Regions from separate parts of the Streptomyces purpurogeneiscleroticus genome, predicted to be linked through region 1. Evidence: riboswitches for the same ligand, from Rfam matches in the RefSeq annotation. Region 1 holds a riboswitch; each other region holds the start of a gene.

Region 1 (7,674 bases):
CAGCACCATCAGGAAGAACATCGGCTCGATGCCGGCCGTGCCCGCGCCGAGGGGGCGCAGTGCCGCGCCGGCCGCGGCGAGGACACCGAGCATCGCGATGGCCTTGGCGTCCAGGCCGACGTCCGCGATGGTCGCGACGACCACGGCGAGGAGGAGGGGGAGCAGCGCGGCGAAGAGCCAGGGGGCGTCCTTGGAGTGCGCGAGGCCGGACGCGGAGTCGGCCAGCAGTGGCCAGCCGAAGGCCATCACGCCGAGAGCCGAGACCAGTACGAGCGCGGCCACCGACCGCGGCCCGAGCCGTACCGCCCGCACCTGCCCGCCCGTCCGTGGACTCGTGCCGGGTGCCGTGGTCATGCCGTGTGCTCCAGTTCGGCCAGGGCGCGGGTGACCTGGGGGACGGTGAGCCAGGGGAGCGGGGCGAGGACCTTGGCGACCTGCGGGGCGAAGGCCGGGGAGGCGACCACGACCTCGGCGGTCGGGCCGTCCGCGACGATCTCGCCGTCGGCGAGGATGACGACGCGGTGGGCGAGTTCGGCGGCCAGTTCGACGTCGTGGGTGGCGAGGACGATCGCGTGGCCCTCGGCGGCGAGCCCGCGCAGGACCTCCACCAGCCGGGCCTTGGCCGCGTAGTCCAGGCCGCGGGTCGGTTCGTCGAGGAGGAGCAGCGGCGGCCGCGCGGTGAGGACCACGGCGAGCGCGAGGGCGAGGCGCTGGCCCTCGGAGAGGTCGCGCGGGTGGGTGCCGTCCGGCACGTCCGGCAGCAGCCGGGTGACCAGCGCCCGGCACCTGCCCGGAGCCGCGCCCGCGTCGGAGTCCGCCGCCGCGCACTCGGCGCCGACGGTGTCCGCGTACAGCAGGTCGCGCGGCTCCTGGGGTACCAGTCCGACCCGGCGCAGCAGCTCGCGCGGCCCGGTGCGGTGCGGCACCGCGCCGCCCACGTGTACCGAGCCGGCGGCCGGTTCGTGCATGCCGACCAGGGTGTTGAGCAGCGTGGACTTGCCCGCGCCGTTGCGGCCCATCAGGGCGACGGTCTCGCCGGGGCGCACGGCCAGGTCGACGCGGTGCAGCGCGTCGATGCGGCCGCGGCGTACGGAGAGTCCGGCGGCCTCGGCGATCGGGGCGGACGGTTGGAGCTGCGCGGACGGCCGGGGCTGGGCGTCGGTCGCCCCGACCGGAGATGCCGGGGGCGCCGGGGTCCGCCCCGCCAGCCGGTCCCGCAGCGCGCCGGCCTTGCGGCGGGCGTCCCGTACGGTCAGCGGCAGCGGGGACCAGCCCGCCGCCCGGCCGAGGGCGACGACCGGCGGGTGGACCGGGGAGACGGCCATGATCGCGGCGGGCTCGCCGATGACGGGCGCGGCGCCGGGCGCCGGCAGCAGGATGACCTGGTCCGCGTACTGCACGACGCGCTCCAGCCGGTGCTCGGCCAGCAGCACCGTCGTGCCGAGGTCGTGGACCAGGCGCTGGAGCACGGCCAGTACCTCTTCGGCGGCGGCCGGGTCCAGCGCGGAGGTCGGCTCGTCCAGGACGAGCACCTTGGGGTGCGTGGTGAGGACGGACCCGATGGCGACGCGCTGCTGCTGGCCGCCGGAGAGGGTGCTGATGGGGCGGTCGCGCAGCCCGGCGAGGCCGAGGAGGTCGAGGGTCTCCTCGACGCGGCGGCGCATCACGTCGGGGGCGAGGCCGAGCGATTCCATGCCGTACGCCAGCTCGTCCTCGACGGTGTCGGTGACGAAGTGGGAGAGCGGGTCCTGGCCCACCGTGCCGACCACGTCGGCCAGTTCGCGCGGCCGGTGGGTGCGGGTGTCGCGGCCGTCGACGGTGACCCGGCCGTGCAGGGTGCCGCCGGTGAAGTGCGGTACCAGGCCGGAGACGGCGTTCAGCACGGTCGACTTGCCGACACCGGACGGGCCGACCAGCAGGCAGAGTTCGCCCTCGGGGACGGTCAGGTCGACCCCCTGGACGGCGGGCGCGCCGGCGTCCCCGTAGGTGACCGACACCTGCTCGAACCGGATCACGTCGTCGTCTCCTTCGGGTCCTTCGGGTGCTGCGGGCGTTGCTTTGCGGGCTTCGCGGATTTCGCGGGTTTCGCGGGCGGGTTCGCCGGTACCGGAGCGACGAACGCCGGCACCAGCCCGACCAGCACCGAGAGCGCGGGCCAGAGCGGGAGCTCCGGCGCCGTCAGCGGGACGGCCGGCGGGTGCAGGGCCGCGGGCGCGTACGAGCCCGCCCGGATCATCAGCGCGGCCACCGCCACGCCGGAGCCCGCGACCAGCCAGGCGCGCGGGCCCCAGCGGTCGGGCCGATAGCGGGTGCGGACCGAGCGGCGGCCGCCCAGCCACAGCCCGGCGAGCGCGGCAGCGAGCCCGGCGGCCAGCACCGGCAGCCCGTACCCGGCGCCCTGGGCCGCGAGCAGTCCGTACGTACCGGCGCAGATGCCGAGGAGGCCGCCGAGCGTGAGGGCCGTGGTGGTGTGCCGGACAGCGCGCGGCACTTGCGCGCTGCGCCCGTACCCGCGGGCGTCCATCGCCGCGGCGAGCGCCACCGAACGCTCCAACGCGCCTTCCAGTACCGGCAGTCCGACCTGGAGCAGCGCCTTGACGCCGCGGTCGGGGCGGCCGCGCAGCCGGCGTGCGGCGCGCAGTCGCTGGACGTCCGCGACCAGGTTCGGGGCGAAGGTCATCGCCACGACGACGGCAACGCCCGCCTCGTAGAGCGCGCCGGGCAGGGACTTCAGCAGCCGGGCCGGGTTGGCGAGCGCGTTGGCGGCGCCCACGCAGATCAGCAGCGTGGCCAGCTTCAGCCCGTCGTACAGCGCGAAGAGCATGCCCTCGGCGGTGACCCGGCCGCCGATCCGCACGCCGCGCGCCCAGTCCGGCAGCGGCACTTCGGGGAGCGTGACCAGGACGTGCGTACCGGGGACGGGCGAGCCGAGCACGAAGGCGAAGACCAGCCGGATGGCGAGCACGACCAGGCCGAGCTTGACGAACGCCCCGTAGGACCGGGCCCAGGGCGCGTCGGAGCGGCGGGCCGCGACCACGTATCCGGCGACGCCGATGAGCAGGCCGAGGAGGAGCGGGTTGGTGGTGCGGGACGCGGCCGTCGCCAGGCCCAACGCCCACAGCCACCACGCGCCGGCGTGCAGCGCGCGCCCCCGCGTGGCGAGGGGAGCGCGCAGTCGGTCAGGGGCGCGCAGCCGGGCAGAGGCGCGGCGACCCGGCCGTGCGCCCGTCACGTCGCCCGTCACGTCGGTCCTCACGGTTCCCTGGTGGCCGGTCATTCGCGCCGGCGCCGGGCCTGCCACACCGCGGCGGCGCCGAGGACGGCGACCGCGGCGATGCCGCCGATCAGTCCGGCGGAGGGCCCGCCGTCATCGGAGTCGGACGCCCCGGAGTCGGACGCCCCGGAGTCGGACGCCCCGGCGTCGGGCGCCGCGGACCCGATGGTCTCCTCGGACTCCTTCGAGGACCCGCCCGCCTGCTCCGCGCACCCCGTCTTCGGGTAGCCCGAAATCGCGCACAGCAGCGCGCTGGAGTCGTACCGCAGCGGCGCCGCGACCGCGGCCAGGGCGTCGCCCGCGCTCGCGTCCTCGGCCACCCGCGCGCACTCCGTACGGGCCGCGGGCGGGGTCTCGCCCTTCGGGGCGTCGGCCGCCGTGCCGAAGTCGAGGACGACGGCGACCCGCTTGCGGCCGTCCGCCGCCTTCGTACCGCCGCAGACCGCGTCGAAATCGGCGGCCGCGCGCGGCTTCGCGGCGCGCGCGGAGTCGGCGCTGACGGTGAAGCGGAAGCCGGCCACGCCGCCGTCTTCGGGGCGCGCCGTCGACGGCCCCTCGGTGGCGTACGTCCAACCGCCCCCGTGGGCCGCCGCGTCCGCCGTCCAGAAGGACCAGTAGCGGTACTCCTCGGCGTGCGCGGGCGCGGCGGCCAGGCCCGTGGCCGCCCCGGCCAGGGCGAGCGCGCCGAGGCCGCGCGCGAGACGAACGGCGCTGCTCACAGCTGGTTCTGCTTCCTGCGCCCGCTCAGCAGGAAGCCGATGCCCGCGCCTGCGGCCAGGCCGACGAGCACGACCCACCACACGGAGACGCCGCCCTCGTCCTGCTGTTCCTTGTCGGCCTGCTGGTCCGAGGCGGCGGACGCCGGCTTCGGACCGGTCGCGTTCAGCTTCGACACCAGGTCGGTGCCGCCGAAGTCGCGCGGGTCGCCGCCGGTGGCGTGCGCGGCGAGGATCAGCTGCGCGTACGCGGCCGGGCCGCTCTGCTTCGCCCAGGCCGCCGAGTGCCCGCGCAGCCAGCCCAGCGACTGCTTCGCCGCGTCGGCGCGCCCCGCGGCGGCCAGCGCGACGACGGCGTCGGCGGTGTTGCCGACGTCCGGCTGCGACTCGGCGCCGGGCATCGCGGACATCAGGTGGTGGCCGTGCGCGTCCAGGACGGAGGTGAGGTGCTCCGCGGCAGCGCCGGCGGCACCTCTCGGTTCCTCGGCCGCCTCCTCGCAGGACGTCTTCGCCGGGGCCTGCGCGCCCGGCTCGACGACGAAGCCCTTGCCGAGCGCCCCCAGTACCGCGGCGGCCGTCGCGTCCTCGTTGGCGGCGAGCTTCCCGTCCTTGGCCTGGAAGGCGAACGCGCCGCGGTCCTTCTCGTCGGCGTCGCAGCCGAGGCGGAAGGCGAGCAGCCCCTCGTACGGCGTCTTCCCGCCCTTCTCGCCGTCCTTCTTGGCCGTCACCGACTCCGGCTTCGTGCCCGTGGCGGCCAGCGCGCCGATCACCACCGAGGTGGAGTTGGCGTCGCTCGGGGCACCGGCGGCGGAGCCCCAGCCGCCGTCGTCGTTCTGCGCGGACTTCAGCCAGGAGACGCCCTCGCGCACCGCGTCCGCGTGCCCGCCGATCGCGGCCAGTGCCTGCACGGCGGCGGCCGTCTGATTGGTGTCCCGCATCGTCTTCGCGTCGCAGGGCTGCTTCGGGTCGGCGCGGTACGCGGTGAACGCGCCGTCGGCGCACTGCTGTCCGGCGAGCCAGTCCACCGCCGAGTCCGCCGGGCGCACGCCCGTGGTGTCCTGCGCCAGCAGTGCCAGCGACTGCCTCCAGACGCCGTCGTACTTCGGGTCCGTGCTGCCGTACAGGCCCTTCGGGAGCTTCGGGGACGCGGCGGGCGCGGGGTCGGCGGCGAACGCGGCCGGGGCAGCGGCCGCGCACAGCACGGCGGCGGCCAGGGCCGCGGCGCAGCGGCGCGCCGGGGCGGCGAGGGAGCGGGCCGTGATGGCCATGGGGTCGGTGCCTCTCGGTCGGTTCGCGGGGTGCGCGAGGTGGGAGGTCACGCAGCCGTACTCCGCCGCACCACGTCCGCGACGCGCGCGGGCGCGGTGGCACCGGGCTCAGCTCCGTATACCTCGACGGTGCCGCGCGCCGGGCGGCCGCTGAAGGGCGGCCGTGCGGTACGCGGGAGCCTTGGGTGTGCCCCGCCGGGTGTTCCGGCTCGCTCCGGCGCACGGGTGCGCGCCAGCGCTCACGGCTGCGGGTCAGCGCCGGTTTTCCACCGGCTTCCCCCGGTCGGGCACGAATGAACTTGTCCGGACCACTTTAACCGGCGGGTAGCGACCGGTCCCCGGCACGTACGGAGTGACGTACGCCTTCGCCCCCGGGCGGGAAGTGCCTCACACCGCCCGGTACGTCACCGGCTCCGAGCCCGGCACCGCCTCGGCCAGCCCCCGCTTCACCAGGCGCCGCAGATGCGCCTCGGCCTCCGAGACGGCGATGGTGCGCGAGCCGTACGGGATCTCCTCCCACGGGCGGTTCCACGTCATGGTCTCGGCGAGCTGCCAGGGCGTGAGCGGGGTGGCGAGCAGGGCGCGCAGGTCCGCGAGCCGTTCCTCGTGGTGCGCGACGATCTCCGCCGCCCGCTCGGCGGCGCCGGTGAAGGCGTGCTGGTGCGCGGGCAGTACCTCGGCGACGCCGAGCCGCGCGATCCGCTCCAGGGAGTCGAGGTAGTCGCCCAGGGGATCGGTGACCGTCGCGTCGTCCGGGTCCTCGTACAGGCCAACGTGCGGGGAGATGCACGGCAGCAGGTGGTCGCCGGAGAAGAGGCGCCCGTTGCCGGGGTGCGCCGCCGGGTGCGCCTCCTCCAGGTGCAGGCACACATGGCCCGGGGTGTGGCCCGGCGTCCAGACCGCGCGCAGCCGCCGCCCCGCGAGGTCCAGCAGCTCGCCGGGGACGATCTCGCGGTCCGGGAGCGCGGGACGGTTCTCGGGGAGCCCGCGTGTGCGCCCCTCGGCGCGGGCCGTGTAGAGCGGCGCGAGGTGGTCCTCGGGCGCGCCCGCCGCGGCCAGCTTCTCGATGAGGTACGTGAGCCAGGTGCCCGGCTCCGCCTCACGGGTGCGGCGCACGACCTCCGTATCGGCGGCGTGCATGGCGATCCACGCGCCGGACGCCTCCCTGACCCGCGCGGACAGGCCGTGGTGGTCGGGGTGATGGTGGGTGACGAGTACGCCGTGGAGTTCGGTGATGTCGGTGCCGCAGGCGGTGAGCCCGGCGGCGAGCGCGTCCCAGGAAGCCGGATCGTCCCAGCCGGTGTCGATCAGCACCGGGCCGCGGTCCGTCTCCAGGACGTGCACGAGGGTGTGCCCGAGCGGGTTGTCCGGTATGGGGACGGCGATGCTCCGGACCCCGCCCCGGTGGTCGATCACGTGCGGCATGCCATGCCCCTCTCGGCCCGCACGCCGTCGCGTGCATTGTCCAGCATAACTAGAACTGGTATCAGTTCTGATGCAGCGTCAGGTAATGAGCCGGGTAACACATCGGGTAACGCGACCGCAGGAGGCGGAGTCGATGGCCGATCTGATCGAGCACGGACAGCTCTACATAGGCGGTGAGCTGGTCGATCCGGCCGGCGAGGACACCATCGAGGTCATCTCCCCGCACACCGAACAGGTCATCGGCCGGGTGCCGCACGCCTCGCGGACCGACGTGGACCGCGCCGTCACGGCCGCCCGCGCGTCCTTCGACTCCGGGGTGTGGGCGGACACACCGCTCGCCGACCGGATCGCGGTCGTCACGCGGATCAAGGACGCGTTCGCCGTACGGAGCGAGGAGTTCGCGCGGCTCATCAGCGCGCAGAACGGCACGCCGTACACCGCGGGCGTCATGGTGCAGTCGCTGGCCGCGATGATGGCGTGGGACGCGGCGATCACGGTCGCCGGCGACTTCGTGTACGAGGAGCGGCGGCAGGGCGTCCTCGGGCCGCTGTTGATCCGCCGCGAGCCGGTCGGGGTGGTCGCGGCCGTGGTGCCGTGGAACGTCCCGCAGTTCACCGCCGCCGCCAAGCTCGCCCCCGCGCTGCTGGCCGGGTGCTCGGTGGTGCTGAAGGTGTCGCCGGAGACGCCCCTGGACGCGTACCTGCTCGCGGAGATCGCCACCGAGGCGGGACTGCCCGAGGGCGTGCTCTCCATCCTTCCGGCAGACCGGGAGGTCAGTGAGTACCTGGTCGGGCACCCGGGCGTGGACAAGGTGTCCTTCACCGGGTCGGTCGCGGCTGGCAAGCGGGTCATGGAAGTGGCCGCGCGCCATCTGACCCGCGTGACCCTGGAGTTGGGCGGCAAGTCGGCCGCGGTGATCCTGCCGGACGCGGACCTGGACGCGGCGGTCGCCGGGATCACCCCCTTCGCGTGGATGATCAACGGGCAGGCG
Region 2 (7,674 bases), on a different contig from region 1:
CGCGGAAGACGTCCTGGACGGCGGGCGAGGCCGCCGGCAGCTTGTCCTCGTCGCGGTAGCCGAGCAGCCGGTTCCGTACGTGGGCCAGGGCCATGCCGCGCTCGTCGGCACCGCGGCGCGCGATCAGCAGGTGCAGCGCGCTCAGGTCCCGGCGCAGGGTGCGGGTCGCGGCGTCCTCGCGCGGCAGCCGTTCGGCGGCGACCTGCAAGGGCGCGTGCGGCAGATGCATCGTGATGGTGTCGGCGCGCTCGGCGCTGCGCGCGTTGAGCAGGATGACGCCCAGCCGCTCGGCGGCGATCTCGGCGTCCGCGATACGGCGCTGGAGCCGCGCCGCCGTCGCCTCGTCCCGGGTCCCCTCCTCCAGCCGGCCCTGGATCATCAGGGCCGCCTCGTGCAGCCGGGCGGTGCGCCGCCGCAGACTGTCCAGGACCTTGTCCAGGTCGTCCGGAGTGGCGTCGAGCAGCTCTATCTGCGCCGCCACCAGCTGCGCGAGCCGCGCCCTGAACGCCTCGCGGAGCCGCCCCAGGGTGCGCTGGGGCGTCTCCGGTACGACGGCGAAACGGACGACCGCGCTGCACGCGAACGCGACGGCCAGCGTCAGAGACAGCTCCGGCAGCGCGCCGACGGTGGCCTGGACGAACAGCGACACGAAGTAGACCTGGAAGCCGATCAGGCCGAGGGCCGTGCCGCGGTCGCCGAACCGCCGTCCGTACACCGCGCCGAAGATCAGCAGCACGAAGAAGATGTCACCGGCGATGATCCGGGTGTGCAGGAGCGCTCCCAGCGACATCGCGGCGAGGGCGACGGGCAGGCCGCACGCGAGCGTGACGGCCTGGCCGCGCACCTCCTTCTCCTTGATCGCGAAGGTGGCGACCATGGCCGTCATGGCGCCCGCCACCATGTGGTTGACGTCCGTGCCGAGCAGCGCGAGGACGGCGAGGGCCAGTACGATCGCGCCGACCGTCCGCAGCCCTGCCATCAGCCGCAGCAGTCCCGGGTCGGACGCCGCGAAGCGGTCCCAGGTGCGGACGCCGGCCCGCCGTGTCGCTGCTATCACGCTGCCGTACTCTCCCGATGCTCGCCATGATCCATGGAGGCCCCAGCATCGCATGAGTCATGCCCCGGTACCGAGGTCGGCGTTCCGGTGACCGTCGACGGCCGCGAGCATCAGGAGTCATCGGAGAGTCAGGGAGTGTCCCTCCGCGTCAGAACCGTCCGGCGGACGCGGCGGGCCGCCGCGACCAGGTGCTCCAACGACGTACGGGTCTCCGGCCAGCCCCTGGTCTTCAGGCCGCAGTCGGGGTTGACCCACAGCCGCTCGGCGGGAACGGCCGTCAGTGCCGCGCGGATCAGGGCCTCGATCTCGTCGGTGTCCGGGACGCGCGGCGAGTGGATGTCGTAGACGCCCGGGCCGACCTCGCGCGGATACCCGGCGGCGGCCAGCTCGCCGGCCACCTGCATATGGGAACGGGCCGCCTCCAGGCTGATCACATCGGCGTCGAGGTCGTCGATGGCCGGCAGGATGTCGCCGAACTCCGCGTAACACATGTGCGTATGGATCTGGGTGTCCGGACGCACGCCGCCGGTGGCGAGCCGGAACGCCTCGGTGGCCCAGGCCAGATAGGCCACGTGGTCCGCGCCGCGCAGCGGGAGCGTCTCGCGCAGCGCCGGCTCGTCCACCTGGATCACCGAGGTGCCCGCCGCCTCCAGGTCGGCCACCTCGTCCCGCAGCGCCAGCGCGACCTGGCGCGCGGTGTCGGCGAGCGGCTGGTCGTCACGGACGAAGGACCAGGCCAGCATGGTGACCGGGCCGGTGAGCATGCCCTTGACCGGCCGCCCGGTGAGCGACTGCGCGTACCGGGTCCAGCGCACCGTCATCGGCTCCGGGCGCGAGACGTCACCGGCCAGCACCGGCGGGCGGACGTAGCGGGTGCCGTAGGACTGGACCCAGCCGTGCCGCGTGGCGAGGTAGCCGGTCAGCCGCTCGGCGAAGTGCTGCACCATGTCGTTGCGTTCCGGCTCGCCGTGCACCAGGACGTCGAGCCCGGCCTTCTCCTGGTAGGCGACGACCTCGCGAATCTCCGCCGCGATGCGCTCCTCGTACGCGGCCTCGTCGATCCGCCCGGCGCGCAGATAGGCGCGGGCGGTGCGCAGCGCGGCCGTCTGCGGGAAGGAGCCGATGGTGGTCGTGGGCAGCGGCGGCAGCCCGAGGTGGGCGCGCTGGGCGGCGGACCGCTCGGGGTACGGCTGGGAGCGCCGGCAGTCGGCGGCGGTGACGGCCGCGGCGCGGGCCCGGACGGCCGGGTCGTGGGTGAGCGCCGCGCCGGTGCGGGAGGCGAGGTCGGCGCGGTTGGCGGCGAGTTCGGCGGCGATGACGCCGGTGCCGTGCGTCAGTCCGCGGGCCAGTGTGACGAGCTCGGCGGTCTTCTGCCGGGCGAAGGCGAGCCAGCGGGCGATCTGCGGGTCGATGTCGCGCTCGGCGGCCGCGTCCAGCGGGACGTGCAGCAGCGAGCAGGAGGCCGCCACGTCCACCCGGTCGGCGAGGCCCAGCAGGGTGCCGAGGGTGGCGAGGGACTTCTCGTGGTCGTCGATCCAGACGTTGCGGCCGTTGACGACGCCCGCGACCAGCCGCTTGCCGGGCAGGCCGCCGGCCGCCGCGAGGTCGTCCAGATTGCCGGCCGCCGTCTCGGTGAAGTCCAACGCCAGTCCCTCGACGGGGGCCTTGGCCAGTACCGGCAGGGCCTCGCCGAGCCGGCCGAAGTAGGTCGCGACCAGGAGCTGCGGGCGGTCGGTGAGGGCGCCGAGGTCGCGGTAGGCGCGGGCCGCCGCGTTGAGTTCGGCCGGGGTGCGGTCCTGCACGAGCGCCGGCTCGTCCAGTTGTACCCACTCGGCGCCGGCTGCCCGCAGATCGGCGAGGACCTCCGCGTACACGGGCAGCAGCCGGTCGAGCAGGGTCAGCGGCTCGAAGCCGGGGTCGACACCGGGGGCGGGCTTGGCGAGCAGCAGGTAGGTCACGGGGCCGACCAGGACGGGCCGCGCCGTGTGGCCGAGCGCGCGGGCCTCGCTCAGCTCGCCGGCCTGCTTGCGCGAGTCGGCGGCGAAGACGGTGTCGGGGCCCAGTTCCGGCACCAGGTAGTGGTAGTTGGTGTCGAACCACTTGGTCATCTCCAGCGGCGCCGCGTCCTGCGTGCCGCGGGCCATGGCGAAGTACCCGCCCAGGGCGTCCGTTTCGACGGCGGCGCGGTGCCGGGCGGGGATCGCGCCGACCATGACGCTGGTGTCCAGTACGTGGTCGTAGTACGAGAAGTCGCCGGTCGGCACCTCGTGCAGGCCCGCCTCCGTCAGCTGCCGCCAGACGGAACGGCGCAGGTCCGCGGCGGTCTTCTGGAGCGCGTCGGCGGTGACGCGGCCCTTCCAGTACCCCTCGACCGCCTTCTTCAGTTCCCGGTTCGGTCCCTGCCGGGGATAGCCGTACACGGTGGCCCGTACGGCCGTGGCGGTGTTTTTGCTGGTCACGTGGCTCTCCTTCGCGAGCGTGTCTCCGAGTGCCCGGCGACGGGCACGAGAGCGCGAAGGGAGTGCACAGCGGACGGGCCGCCGCGCACTCGTGTGCCGCGTCCCTGCTGTACGCCGACCCGCCCTCGAGGTCACCGGGAGACCGCACACGACGGGTCGCGTGCGGGCAACGGGCAGGTCTTCGGACTCACGAGCACGTCCGCCCGAAGGCGAACACCTACTGGCCGTCGCTTCCCGGACCCGGTCGGTCCAGTGCGTATGACGGCGGTCGTTCTCGCTCACCGCTGCGGGGCAGTCCCGGATTCCCACCGGGTTCCCTCTTGCGACGCGCCTGCCTGGCGGACAGGGCGAACCAGCTGCACGCATCAGGCTATGCCCTGCCACCTCCCGCGTGCCATCCCCCCTAGATCGATATTAGGTTAGCCTTGCCTAAGTGAGACTGTTCGTGGCGCGGGCTCCAGCGGCTCCGTGCTGCCCAGGAAAGCGGGAGAGATGTACGTCCTTGACGGTCCCGGCGTACGGGACTCGCGGCCATCGCGCACGGCAGGCCCGTGTGTCGAACGCCTCGCCGCCCGGCTCGCCACCGCCGCCGAAGCCGAACGACCGGCCCTGCTCGCGGACTTCTGGGCGGAGGTCGAGCGGCGCGGCACCCCCCTCGTCGAAAAGGCCGCCGACGATCCCGGGTGGTACGCGGTCACCTTCCTCCGGCGCGGTCACCGCGCCACCTGCCAGGTGCTGCTGCTGGCCGACGGCGTCACCGACCCCGGCGACCTCACCCCCGCCCTGCTGGACCGGCTGCCGGGTACCGATGTCTGGCACCTGACGTATCTGCTGCCTGCCGGCAGTGGCGGCGCGTACCGGCTCGCCGCGGACATCTCGCCCGGCGGCGCGCCTGCCGACCCCGGCCGCCGGCGGCAGCGACTGCGTGCACTGTGTGCGTACGCCGCGGCAGACCCGCTCAACACCCGTTCTGCAGAAGGGGTTTGGGGTGACTCGGACGGCTCCGTGTACGCGGTGCCGACTGCCGCCGGGTAATCCCGCGGAACACCGACCGGACCCGTCGGGCCGACCGTCCGACTGTCCGACAAGCTGACCTGACGTGTCGTCAGGCAGAGTGCCGGAATGTGCCGTATGTGCCCTCTATCTTGCTCGTATGAGTCGAGTGCCTGATTCCGCCCTTAATGACCGGATTGCCATCATCGGTATCGGCTGCCGCCTGCCCGGCCATGCCAACGACCACCGGGCGTTCTGGCGGAACCTGGCCGAGGGCCGGGACTGTATCGTCCCGACCCCGGCCGACCGGTACGACGTCACCACCCTGGGCACCCGGGACCGGGCCAAGCCCGGGCGGCTGGTCGGCGGCCGCGGCGGGTACATCGACAGCTTCGACGCATTCGACCCGGCGTTCTTCGGCATCAGCCCGCGCGAGGCCACGCACCTCGACCCGCAGCAGCGCAAGCTCCTGGAGGTCTCCTGGGAAGCCCTGGAGGACGGCGGGCAGCGCCCGGCCGGCCTGGCGGGCCGCGACATCGGCGTGTTCATCGGAGCTTTCACGATGGACTACAACATCCTGCACTACGCCGACCTGGACTTCCTTACGGCACACACCGCGACCGGCACCATGATGACGATGGTGTCGAACCGCATCTCGCACGCCTTCGACTTCCGCGGGCCCAGCGTCTCCCTCGACACCGCCTGCAGCTCCTCCCTCGTCGCTCTGCACCTTGCCCGGCAGAGCCTGCTGCGCGGCGAGACCGACCTCGCGCTGGCCGGCGGCACGCTGCTGCACTGCGCGCCGCACTTCACCATCGCCGAGAGCAAGGGCGGCTTCCTCTCCGTCGACGGCCGGTCGCGCGCCTTCGACGCGGCGGCCGACGGCTACGTACGCGCCGAGGGCGTCGCCGTCGTGGCACTGAAACGACTGGCCGACGCCGTGCGCGACGGCGACCCGGTGCACGCCGTGGTGCTCGGCAGCGGGGTGAACCAGGACGGGCGGACCAACGGCATCACCGTGCCGCGCGAGGACGCCCAGGTGGATCTCGTACGGAAGGTGTGCGCCGAGGCGGGCGTCGTGCCCGGCAGCCTGCAGTACATCGAGGCGCACGGCACCTCCACCCCGGTCGGCGACCCGATCGAGGCCCGGGCGCTCGGCCGTGTCCTGTCCGACGGGCGCCCGCCCGGTGCCCCCTGCTACGTGGGCTCGGTCAAGACCAACATCGGGCACACCGAGGCCGCCGCCGGCATCGCGGGACTCCTCAAGACGGTGCTCGCCCTGAAGCACCGGAAGATCCCGCCGCACCTCAACCTGGAGCGGCTCAACCCGGCCCTCGAATCGGCCGCGCTGCCCTTCGAGATCCCGGACCGGCTGGTCGACTGGCCCGCGCACGACGGGCCCGCCCGGGCCGGCGTCAACTCCTTCGGCTTCGGCGGCACCAACGCCCACGTACTGCTGGAAGAGGCACCGGCGCCCGCGGCCGCTTCCCGGCCCGGACCGCCGCAGCGCAGCCGGACGATCCTGCCGCTGAGCGCCCGCCACCCGGAGGGGCTGCGCGCACTCGCCACCGGCCTCCGCGCCGAGCTCTCCGGCGCGCACGGCACGCCGCCCGCCCTCGCCGACCTCGGCCACACCCTCGCCCACCGCCGCGAACACCACGCGCACCGGCTCGCGGTGGTCTACTCCCCGGCGGCACCCGACTCGCTGGACGAGGCGCTGGCCGCGTACGAGCGGGGCGAGCAGCACCCCCGCGTCGTCACCGGCCACAGCCGCGAGCGCCAACACCCGGGAGCTACCTGGGTGTTCACCGGTATGGGGCCGCAGTGGTGGGGGATGGGCCGCGGGCTGCTGGCGACCGAACCGGTGTACCGCGCGGCCGTCGAGGCGTGCGACCGCGAGATCCGGGCCCAGGCCGGCTGGTCCCTGCTGGACGAGCTCGCCAAGGACGAGGCCGAGTCGAGGATGGGCGAGACCTGGCTCGCGCAGCCCGCCAACTTCGCGCTCCAGACCGGCCTCGCCGCCCTTTGGCGCAGCCACGGGCTCCGCCCCGACGCCGTCGTCGGCCACAGCACCGGTGAGGTCGCCGCGTGCTACGAAGCCGGGGTCCACACCCTCCCCGAGGCCGTCACGGTGATCCTGCACCGCAGCCGTCTCCAGCATCGGCTGGCCGGTACCGGCACGATGCTGGCCGTCGGGCTGACCGAGGCCGAGGCGGGGCGCCGCGTCCGCGCGCTGCGCGACCGGGTGTCGGTCGCGGCGGTCAACAGCCCCCACGGCGTCACCCTGTCCGGGGACGCCGACGCGCTCCGCGCCCTCGCCTCCGACCTCGAAGAGGAGGGGATCTTCGCCCGCTTCCTGGCGGTCGACATCCCGTACCACAGCGTGCGCATGGACCCGATCAGGGACGAGCTGCTGGCGGCGCTGGCGGATCTGAAGCCGCGCCCGCCCGAGGTACCGCTGTACTTGACGGCCCGCCAGGACCCGACACCCGGCGACGCGCCGGACGCCGCCTACTGGTGGGAGAACGTCCGCGAGCCGGTCCGCTTCCGGGCGGCCGTCGACCGGCTGGCCGAGGACGGCCACCGCCTCTTCCTGGAGCTCGGGCCGCACCCCGTGCTCGGCCACTCGATCGCCGAGTGCCTGGAGGCCACGGGCACCGAAGGCCGGACGCTGGCCTCGATGCACCGCCGGGAGGACGAGGCCGAACGGTTCCACCGCACGCTCGCCGAACTGCACACTCTGGGCGTCGAGTTGGACTGGGACGGCCTCCAGCCGGGCGGCCGGGTGGTCCCGCTGCCCCGCTATCCCTGGCGCCAGGAACGGTACTGGTCCGAGCCCGAGGGCATCGCACAGGTCCGGCTCGGCCGCCTCGACCACCCGCTGCTGGGACGCCGCACCGCACACACCCGGCCCACCTGGGAGGCCCGGCTCGACACCGAACAGCTGCCGTACCTGGCGGACCACCGCATCCAGGGCAACGTGGTCTTCCCCGCCGCGGGCTACCTGGAGATGGTGGCACAGGCGGTACGGGCGCTGACCGGCGGCGGCCCGGCGGCGCTGGCCGACATCCGGCTGACCAAGGCGCTCTTCCTCGACGACGCGCAGCCGACGGCGGTCCAGTTCTCCTTCGACCCGGACGGCGCGGACTTCACCGTCGCGACGGG
Region 3 (7,674 bases), on a different contig from region 1:
CGCGGGCGCCGCGGCGCTCGGCGGCGTCGCGGTACTGGGCTGGGGCGCCCGCCCGGGGAACGCGATAGCGGCACTGGCGGGCGTGCTGACCGTCATCGCGCTGATCCGCGCCGCAGCCCGCCGCAGCCGCCGCCAGGAGTCCAAGCTCGCCCGCCTCGGCCGGCTGGCCCAGGTGACCCAGGCGGCGGTGCTGCCCCGGCCGCCCGAGTCGGTGGGCGGGGTACGGCTGGACGCGCGGTACCTCGCGGCCACCCCCGGCGCCACGGTCGGCGGCGACATCTGCGGCGCCGAGCGCACCCCCTTCGGCGTGCGGCTGCTCATCGGCGATGTGTCGGGCAAGGGCTTGGACGTGGTCGCGACGGCCGCCGAGACGCTGCACATCTGGCGGGAGCTCGCGCACCACGAGAGCAGCCTGGCGGGCATCGCGCTGCGCATGGACACCGCCGTCACCCGCATCCACCACCACGACGGCTTCGTCACCGCGCTGCTGATCAATGTGTACGACGACGGCCGGGTGGAGCTGCTGAGCTGCGGCCATCCGCCGCCGCTGCTGGTGCGCGACGGCCGGGCCACCTGGCTCGCCGGGCTGGACGCGACGGCCCCGCTCGGGCTGATGCGGATGGTGCAGGACCGGTGCCCGACCGCGGTCGTGCGGCCGGCGCCGGACGACTGGCTGCTGCTGTGCACGGACGGGGTGGCCGAATGCCGGAACGAGGCGGGCGAGTTCTACCCCCTCGCCGAGCGCCTCACGGCCCTCTGCGGCCGCGAGCCGACCGCCGTCCTGGACGCCCTCGAGGTCGATCTCGCCCGTCACCGCGACGGCGGCTGCCGGGACGACGCGATGATGCTGCTCATCCGCCCGCCGTCCCGGCAGCACTCCACCTGATCCCCGGGCCCGGCCGGAGTACTCAGCGGGACTCCGGCGGCGGAGGCGGCGTGGGCGCGCCGGCCGGCGGGGCGATCTTCGCGTGGACGGTCGCGGGGGCCGTCACGGTCGTGGCGGCCACCGGAGCCTCCGTACGGGGCAGCACGGCATCCCGCCGCGCACCCGGGTCCCAGCCGGTCTCCACCACCCGCTTCTGCACGAGCACGGCACCGCCCAGCACCGCCAGGCCGATGGCCAGCATCAGCACGACGGCGCCCGCCCCGCCCAGCTCGGCCGCGTTCCCGATCAGCGCGCCGAACCAGCCGAAGTCCGCGTCCCCGAAGGTGGTGTTCTCCTCGCCGAACGCGCCGAGCACCTTCAGGAGCAGCGCGGGCAGGAAGGTGATGAGGACGCCGTTGACGAAAGCGCCGAGGGCCGCGCCGCGCCGGCCGCCCGTCGCGTTGCCGTACACGCCGGCCGCGCCGCCGGTGAAGAAGTGCGGCACCAGCCCCGGCAGGACCAGCGCGAGGCCGAACCACGGGTGGAAGAGCGCGGAGAGCAGCCCGAGGCTGACCAGACCGCCGAGGAAGCTGCAGAGGAAGCCGATGAGCACGGCGTTCTGCGCGTACGGGAAGACGATCGGCGCGTCCAGCGACGGCACCGCACCGGGCACCACCTTCTTGGCGATGCCCTGGAAGGCCGGGACCAGCTCGCCCAGGATGGTCCGCACGCCGAACAGGATGATCGCGACGGCGATGCCGAACTGCAGGCCCTGCATGACGGACTGCATGAGGTAGTTGCCGAAGCCGGTGGCGGCCGCGCCGCCGTCGGGCGCGAACGCCTTGAACGCAGTGCCCCGGCCCGCCTTCGCCAGGAACAGCATCGCCATGATCACGTAGATCAGGACCATGGACAGCGCGGTGGCCACCATCGAGTCCCGCAGGAAGCGCAGCCCCTCGGGCAGCTTCATGTCCTCCGTACTGCGGCTGCGCCTGCCGACCAGCTGACCGGTCGCGCCCGCCGCGACGTACCCGGCGGTGCCGAAGTGGCCGATGGCGATGGTGTTGTCGCCGGTGATCCGCTTGGTCCACGGGTGCGCGAAGGCCGGCATGGAGACCAGCAGGATGCCCAGCAGCACGCCGCCGACCAGCACCACCACGGCCGAGGACTGGCCGGCGGTGGCCAGCACCACGGTCAGCAGGGTCGCCATGAACAGCATGTGGTGGCCGGTCAGGAAGACGTACCGCAGCGGCGTGAAGCGGGCCAGCAGCAGGCTGACCCCGAAGCCGACGATCATCAGCCAGGCGACCCGGGCGCCGAACTGCGCCTGCGCGATGCCGACGATCGCCTCATTGGTCGGGATGACGCCGTGCGCGCCGGTCGCGCCCTGGATCATCTCGCCCAGCGGGGCGAGCGCCGTGACGACCAGCCCGGCGCCCGCGCCGATCAGCAGGAAGCCCAGCGTCGCCTTGATGGCGCCGCCGATGATCTGCCCGGCGGTCTTCTTCAGGGCGATCAGGCCGGTGGCCGTGATCAGGCCGACCAGGTACGCCGGCTGGCTGAGGACCTCGTTGACCAGGAATTCGGCGATCGATACGAGCCAGTGCATGGAAAACTGCGCCCTTCGTTACTGGACGTCGTAGGTGTCGCGGAGGATGCGGTCGACCTCACCCGTACTGGTGAAGTTCTCGACGACCTTCACCGGGACGCCGACGTCGCCGAGCGTCCTCGCGATCTCGCCCGAGGTGAGGATGGCGACGGCCTCGCCGGCCTTGCCCTTGGCGGACATGGTGTCGGTCGCCTCGACGGTGACGTACTTCGTCCAGCCCCAGCGGTCGAGCACCTGCTCCAAGGTGTTCTTCAGGAAGAGGCTGGTGCCCAGGCCGTTGCCGCAGACGGTGAGGATCTTGTGCACGGACGTCCCGCCGCCGCCCGGCTGCCGCTCATCCGGCTCCTGCCGTTCTTCCGGCTCCTGGGGCGCGTCCCGGCCCGCCAGTACCGCGACCAGCGCCTCCGGCATCCGGGCCTCGTGCAGCGCCCGCTCGGTCTCCGGGTCACCGAGCAGCCGGGCGAGCGCCGCCATCGCCTCCGTGTGCGCCCCGGAGTCGCGCGCCGCGAGCCCGACGACCAGGCTCACCGGGTCGTTCGCCTCGTGCCCGAATTCCACCGGCTCGGCCAGCCGCACCCACGACATGCCGGTCTTCAGGACCGCGGGCGAGGGGCGGGCGTGCGCGAAGGCGAAGCCGGGCGCGATGACGATGTACGGCCCGTTCGCCTCGACGTTCTCGATCATTTCCGTGGTGTACTCGCCAGTACTGGTACCGGTCGCGACCATGAGGTCGCCGGCGGCCCGTACCGCCTCCCGCCAGTCCGCCGCCGCCACGTCCAGCCGCACGGCCTCGGCGGGAATCAGTTCGCTCAGTGTCGGCATGGACGGGATCGTCGCACGAAAACGCTTGCCTGGATATGCGCAGTGCGGCGCCGGAAGGGATCATCGGAACATGAACGTGAGGATGCGGGTCGCCCAGCAGGAGGAAGCCGACGAACTGCTCGGCCGCAGTCCGCTCGCCGCGCTGGTGGGCATGCTGCTGGACCAGCAGGTGCCGATGGAATGGGCGTTCACCGGTCCGTACACCATCGCCCGGCGGATGAACGGCGACGACCTGGACGCGCACGCCATCGCGGCGCAGGACCCGGAGGCGTTCGAGGAGCTGCTCGCCCGCAAGCCGGCCGTGCACCGCTATCCGCGCTCGATGGCCAAACGGGTGCAGCAGCTGTGCCAGTACCTCGTCGAGCACTACGACGGGGACGCCGAGGCCGTGTGGCGGGACGCACCGACCGGTGCCGAGCTGCTGAAACGCCTCAACGACCTGCCCGGCTTCGGCAAGCAGAAGGCACAGATCTTCCTTGCCCTCCTCGGCAAGCAGTTCGGCGTACGCCCCGAGGGCTGGCGCGAGGCCGCCGGCCCGTACGGCGAGGAGAACTCCCACCGCTCGGTCGCCGACATCACGGGCCCCGAGTCCCTGGCCGAGGTCCGCGCGTACAAGCAGCAGATGAAGCGAGCGGCGAAGAAGGCGGCGGGGAAGTAACAGGGGCGGCGGGCACAGGCCCGCCGCCCCTCTTCTTGTACTGCTGGTACTGCTTGTACTGCGCGCTCAGGTTTTTGTACTGCGCGCTCAGCCTTCCGGCGAGGCGGCCACCCGTGCCGCCCAGCGCTTTTCGACGCCGGAGAGCCGCCAGTAGGCGATCGCCGCCGCCCAGACGACGACGAAGAGGCCGACGATGATGTAGCCGACGTTGTCCAGCTCCAGGCCGGAGATCCAGCCGGTGACCGCATCCGTCAGGCCGAGCTTCTCGTGCAGCACGCTGACCAGCTCGATGGTGCCGATGAAGAGCGCCACCGCGATGGACAGGCCGGTGATCGTGAGGTTGTAGTAGACCTTCCGCACCGGGTTCGAGAACGCCCACTGGTACGCGAAGTTCATGAACGTGCCGTCGAGCGTGTCGAAGAGGCTCATCCCGGCCGCGAACAGCAGCGGCAGGCACAGGATCGCGTACCAGGGCAGCCCGGACGCGGCGCCGCTGCCCGCCATCACCATCAGCGTCACCTCGGTCGCGGTGTCGAAGCCGAGACCGAGGAGCAGCCCGATCGGGAACATCTGGCCCGGCCGCGTAATGGCCTTGGTGAACCGGCCCAGAATCCGGTTCATGAAACCGCGCGAGTTCAGCTGCCGTTCCAGCTCCGACTCGTCGTACTCGCCGGCCCGCATGGCACGGAAGACGCGCCAGATCCCGGCCAGCGCGACCAGGTTGAGGGCGGCGATGAGGTAGAGGAAGGCCCCGGAGACGGTCGTGCCGACCGTGCCGAGCACCTGGTGCGTACGGGACTCCTCGTCCATCAGCGTCCCGGCGAGCGCCGCGCCGCCCGAGACGAGCGCAGCCATGAGCACGACCATGCTGGAGTGGCCGAGCGCGAACCAGAAGCCCACCGAGACCGGCCGCTTCCCGTCCGCCATGAGCTTGCGAGTGGTGTTGTCGATGACGGCAATGTGGTCCGCGTCGAACGCGTGCCGCATGCCGAGGGTGTACGCGGTAATACCCAGGCCCACGCCGAACACCTGGGTGCCGACGGTGTAGTGGCCGGGCACGACGAGCAGGAACAGCACACCGAACGCGACGATGTGCAGAGCGGCTATGACCGCCAGCAGACCGGCGGTCCTTACGGTGTCACGGCGCTGCCAGCGATATTCGGGCAGCACGGAAGAAGAATTCGGGGCATCGGTGGGCAGGGCCATCCGGCGATCACGCTCCAGCACCTCGTGGAATCAATTCGTGAGATGCCGTGGCCGGTCTCCTGGCTTACGGGTACGCGCGCCCGTCCCGGCCTTCCCGCCCGCACTCTGCGGACAGTGGCCCCCCGTACGCTCGTGGTGCACGTACGGGGAAAAGGGTCGGTAGCTCCCCGATCACAGTGGCGAGGGCCGCTCCGGAATCGGACCCGAAGGTCTTCACCGGTCTTCCCGAGCACCACGGCCCGGCCACTCTAACCCCCTGCGTCCCGCTGCCGGGCGGTGTCCTTCGTCACCGGCTCGCGAGACACCGGCTCCCGGGACGCCGGCTCCTCCGCCGCCCAGCTCCCCAGCAGCCGCAGTGATTCCGCCGAGGCCGAGCCCGGCTCCGCGTGGTAGACGATCAGCTGCTGGTCCGGGTCGGCGGGCAGCCGCAGCGTCTCGTACGACAGGGTCAGCGGCCCGACCACGGGATGGTGCAGCCGCTTCACCCCGAAGCCCTTGTCCTGCACGTCGTGCGTGGCCCACAGCTGCCGGAACCTCTCGCTCTTGACCGACAGCTCCCCGATCAGCGAGGCGAGCAGCGGGTCATCGGGATGGCAGCCCGCGTCCATCCGCAGGAAGGCGACGATGTCGGCGGCCTTGCTCTCCCAGTCGACGTACAGCTCGCGGGCGGCCGGATCCAGGAAGACCTGCCACGCGACGTTCCGCTGCTCGAGCGGGAGCGCGGCGTAGTCGCCGAGCAGCGCGCACGCCATGCGGTTCCAGCCGATGACGTCCAGGCGGCGGCCCGCCACATACGCCGGTATCCCCTCCATCGAGTCGAGCAGCTGCTGGAGCGCGGGCCGCACCCGCTGCGGCCGCCCCGCGCCGCGCGAGCGCTTGGCCTTCGGCTTGACCAGATGGCTCAGATGCGCCCGCTCGGCCGCATTGAGCCGCAGCGCGCCGGATATCGCGTCGAGGACCGCCGTGGAGACGTTCTGCCCGTGGCCCTGCTCCAGTCTTACGTAGTACGCCACACTCACCCCGGCCAGCTGCGCGAGCTCTTCGCGCCGCAGGCCCGGCACCCTGCGCCGCCCGCTGTGCCGCGGCAGTCCGACGTCCTCGGGCTGCAGACGCGCGCGGCGGGTGCGCAGAAACTCGCTCAATTCTGTGCGCTGGTCCATAAGGCCAGTATCCGGGTGGTCGGGCACGGACGCCGGGCCGCGAGGGTGCCACTGCCAGTGGTAGGAACCGCGTTCGTACCAAAACGGGGGGTCTGGCTCCACTTCCGCGCGCGGAGCAGGCTCGATGGCATGACACACACCTCTGTCGCCGCGTATGCAGCACCCGCGCCCAAGGCACCCCTGGAGCGCACCACCATTCCGCGCCGCGAGCTCGGCGCGCACGACATCGAGATCGAGATCAAGTACGCGGGGATCTGCCACTCCGACATCCACCAGGTCGACAACGGCTGGGGCGAGGGCATCTTCCCGATGGTCCCGGGCCACGAGATCGCCGGTGTGGTCGCCGCGGTGGGCCCCGAGGTCACCCGCCACAAGGTCGGCGACCGGGTCGGCGTCGGCTGCATGGTCGACTCCTGCCGGGAGTGCGACAACTGCAAGGCCGGACTGGAGCAGCACTGCACCGGCACCGGCAACGTACAGACGTACAACGCCATCGGCCGGGACGGCGAGCCGACCTACGGCGGCTACTCCACGCACGTCGTGGTCTCCGAGGACTTCGCCCTCCGCATCCCCGAAGGCATCTCCCTGGACGCCGCCGCGCCGCTGCTCTGCGCCGGTATCACCGTCTACTCGCCGCTCTCGCGCTGGGGCGCGGGCCCCGGCAAGAAGGTCGCGGTCGTCGGCCTGGGCGGCCTCGGCCACATGGCCGTGAAGATCGCGCACGCGATGGGCGCCGAGGTCACCGTCCTCAGCCAGTCGCTGCGCAAGAAGGAGGACGGCCTGAAGCTGGGCGCCTCCGACTACCGCGCCACCTCCGACCCGGCCACCTTCGAGGAGCTGGCGGGCCGCTTCGACCTGATCATCAACACCGTCTCCGCCAACCTGGACGTGGACGCCTACCTCTCGCTGCTCCGCGCGCACGGCACGCTGGTGCAGGTCGGCGCGCCGGAGGACCGGCTCTCCCTCTCGCCGTTCTCGGTGATCGGCGGCAGCCGGGCGATGGCCGGTTCGATGATCGGCGGCATCCCCGAGACCCAGGAGATGCTCGACTTCTGCGCGGCGCACGGCCTCGGCGCGGAGATCGAGGTGATCCCGGCCGAGCAGATCAACGACGCGTACCGGCGGGTGCAGGCGAGCGACGTCCGCTACCGCTTCGTGATCGACGCCTCGACGATCTGATTCCCGGGGACGGGCCCGTGGACCGTGTGCTCCGCGGCCGGTCCGTCCCTTACGGAGCCGGGTGGCCGCTCGACGGCCGCCCGGCTTCGTCGCATTTGGGCGTGAAAAGACGGCGTTAGCCGGACGTTAGCGGACCAGTAGCACCCCCGGACAGAGTGGATGTCGTGCCGGACGG

What was found. A riboswitch is a leader RNA that binds a small molecule or an ion and turns the genes downstream of it on or off. The one in region 1 is predicted to bind cobalamin.
Region 2: linked by a shared signal. The riboswitch ahead of metE (5-methyltetrahydropteroyltriglutamate--homocysteine S-methyltransferase) and the one ahead of CCS38_RS19175 (SCO2321 family membrane protein) in region 1 are both predicted to bind cobalamin.
Region 3: linked by a shared signal. The riboswitch ahead of nicT (Nickel transporter NicT) and the one ahead of CCS38_RS19175 (SCO2321 family membrane protein) in region 1 are both predicted to bind cobalamin.

The regions. Positions count from the first base shown of each region.
Region 1 covers NZ_NHSG01000296.1:791-8,464, forward strand. Annotated here, with positions in the region: gene CCS38_RS19155 (ECF transporter S component) at 1-354, opposite strand, end outside; gene CCS38_RS19160 (ABC transporter ATP-binding protein) at 351-2,015, opposite strand; gene CCS38_RS19165 (energy-coupling factor transporter transmembrane component T) at 2,012-3,232, opposite strand; gene CCS38_RS19170 (SCO2322 family protein) at 3,274-3,993, opposite strand; gene CCS38_RS19175 (SCO2321 family membrane protein) at 3,990-5,258, opposite strand; cobalamin riboswitch at 5,436-5,575, opposite strand; gene CCS38_RS19180 (Strvi_7410 family MBL fold metallo-hydrolase) at 5,646-6,683, opposite strand; gene CCS38_RS19185 (aldehyde dehydrogenase) at 6,817-7,674, shown strand, end outside.
Region 2 covers NZ_NHSG01000364.1:19,597-27,270, reverse strand. Annotated here, with positions in the region: gene CCS38_RS25445 (FUSC family protein) at 1-979, opposite strand, end outside; gene metE (5-methyltetrahydropteroyltriglutamate--homocysteine S-methyltransferase) at 1,186-3,516, opposite strand; cobalamin riboswitch at 3,672-3,888, opposite strand; gene CCS38_RS25435 (enterochelin esterase domain-containing protein) at 4,009-4,551, shown strand; gene CCS38_RS25430 (non-ribosomal peptide synthetase/type I polyketide synthase) at 4,670-7,674, shown strand, end outside.
Region 3 covers NZ_NHSG01000120.1:5,879-13,552, reverse strand. Annotated here, with positions in the region: gene CCS38_RS06210 (PP2C family protein-serine/threonine phosphatase) at 1-886, shown strand, start outside; gene ulaA (PTS ascorbate transporter subunit IIC) at 909-2,474, opposite strand; gene CCS38_RS06200 (PTS sugar transporter subunit IIAB) at 2,493-3,296, opposite strand; gene CCS38_RS06195 (HhH-GPD-type base excision DNA repair protein) at 3,367-3,954, shown strand; gene nicT (Nickel transporter NicT) at 4,042-5,160, opposite strand; cobalamin riboswitch at 5,193-5,412, opposite strand; gene CCS38_RS06185 (helix-turn-helix domain-containing protein) at 5,409-6,320, opposite strand; gene CCS38_RS06180 (NAD(P)-dependent alcohol dehydrogenase) at 6,450-7,499, shown strand.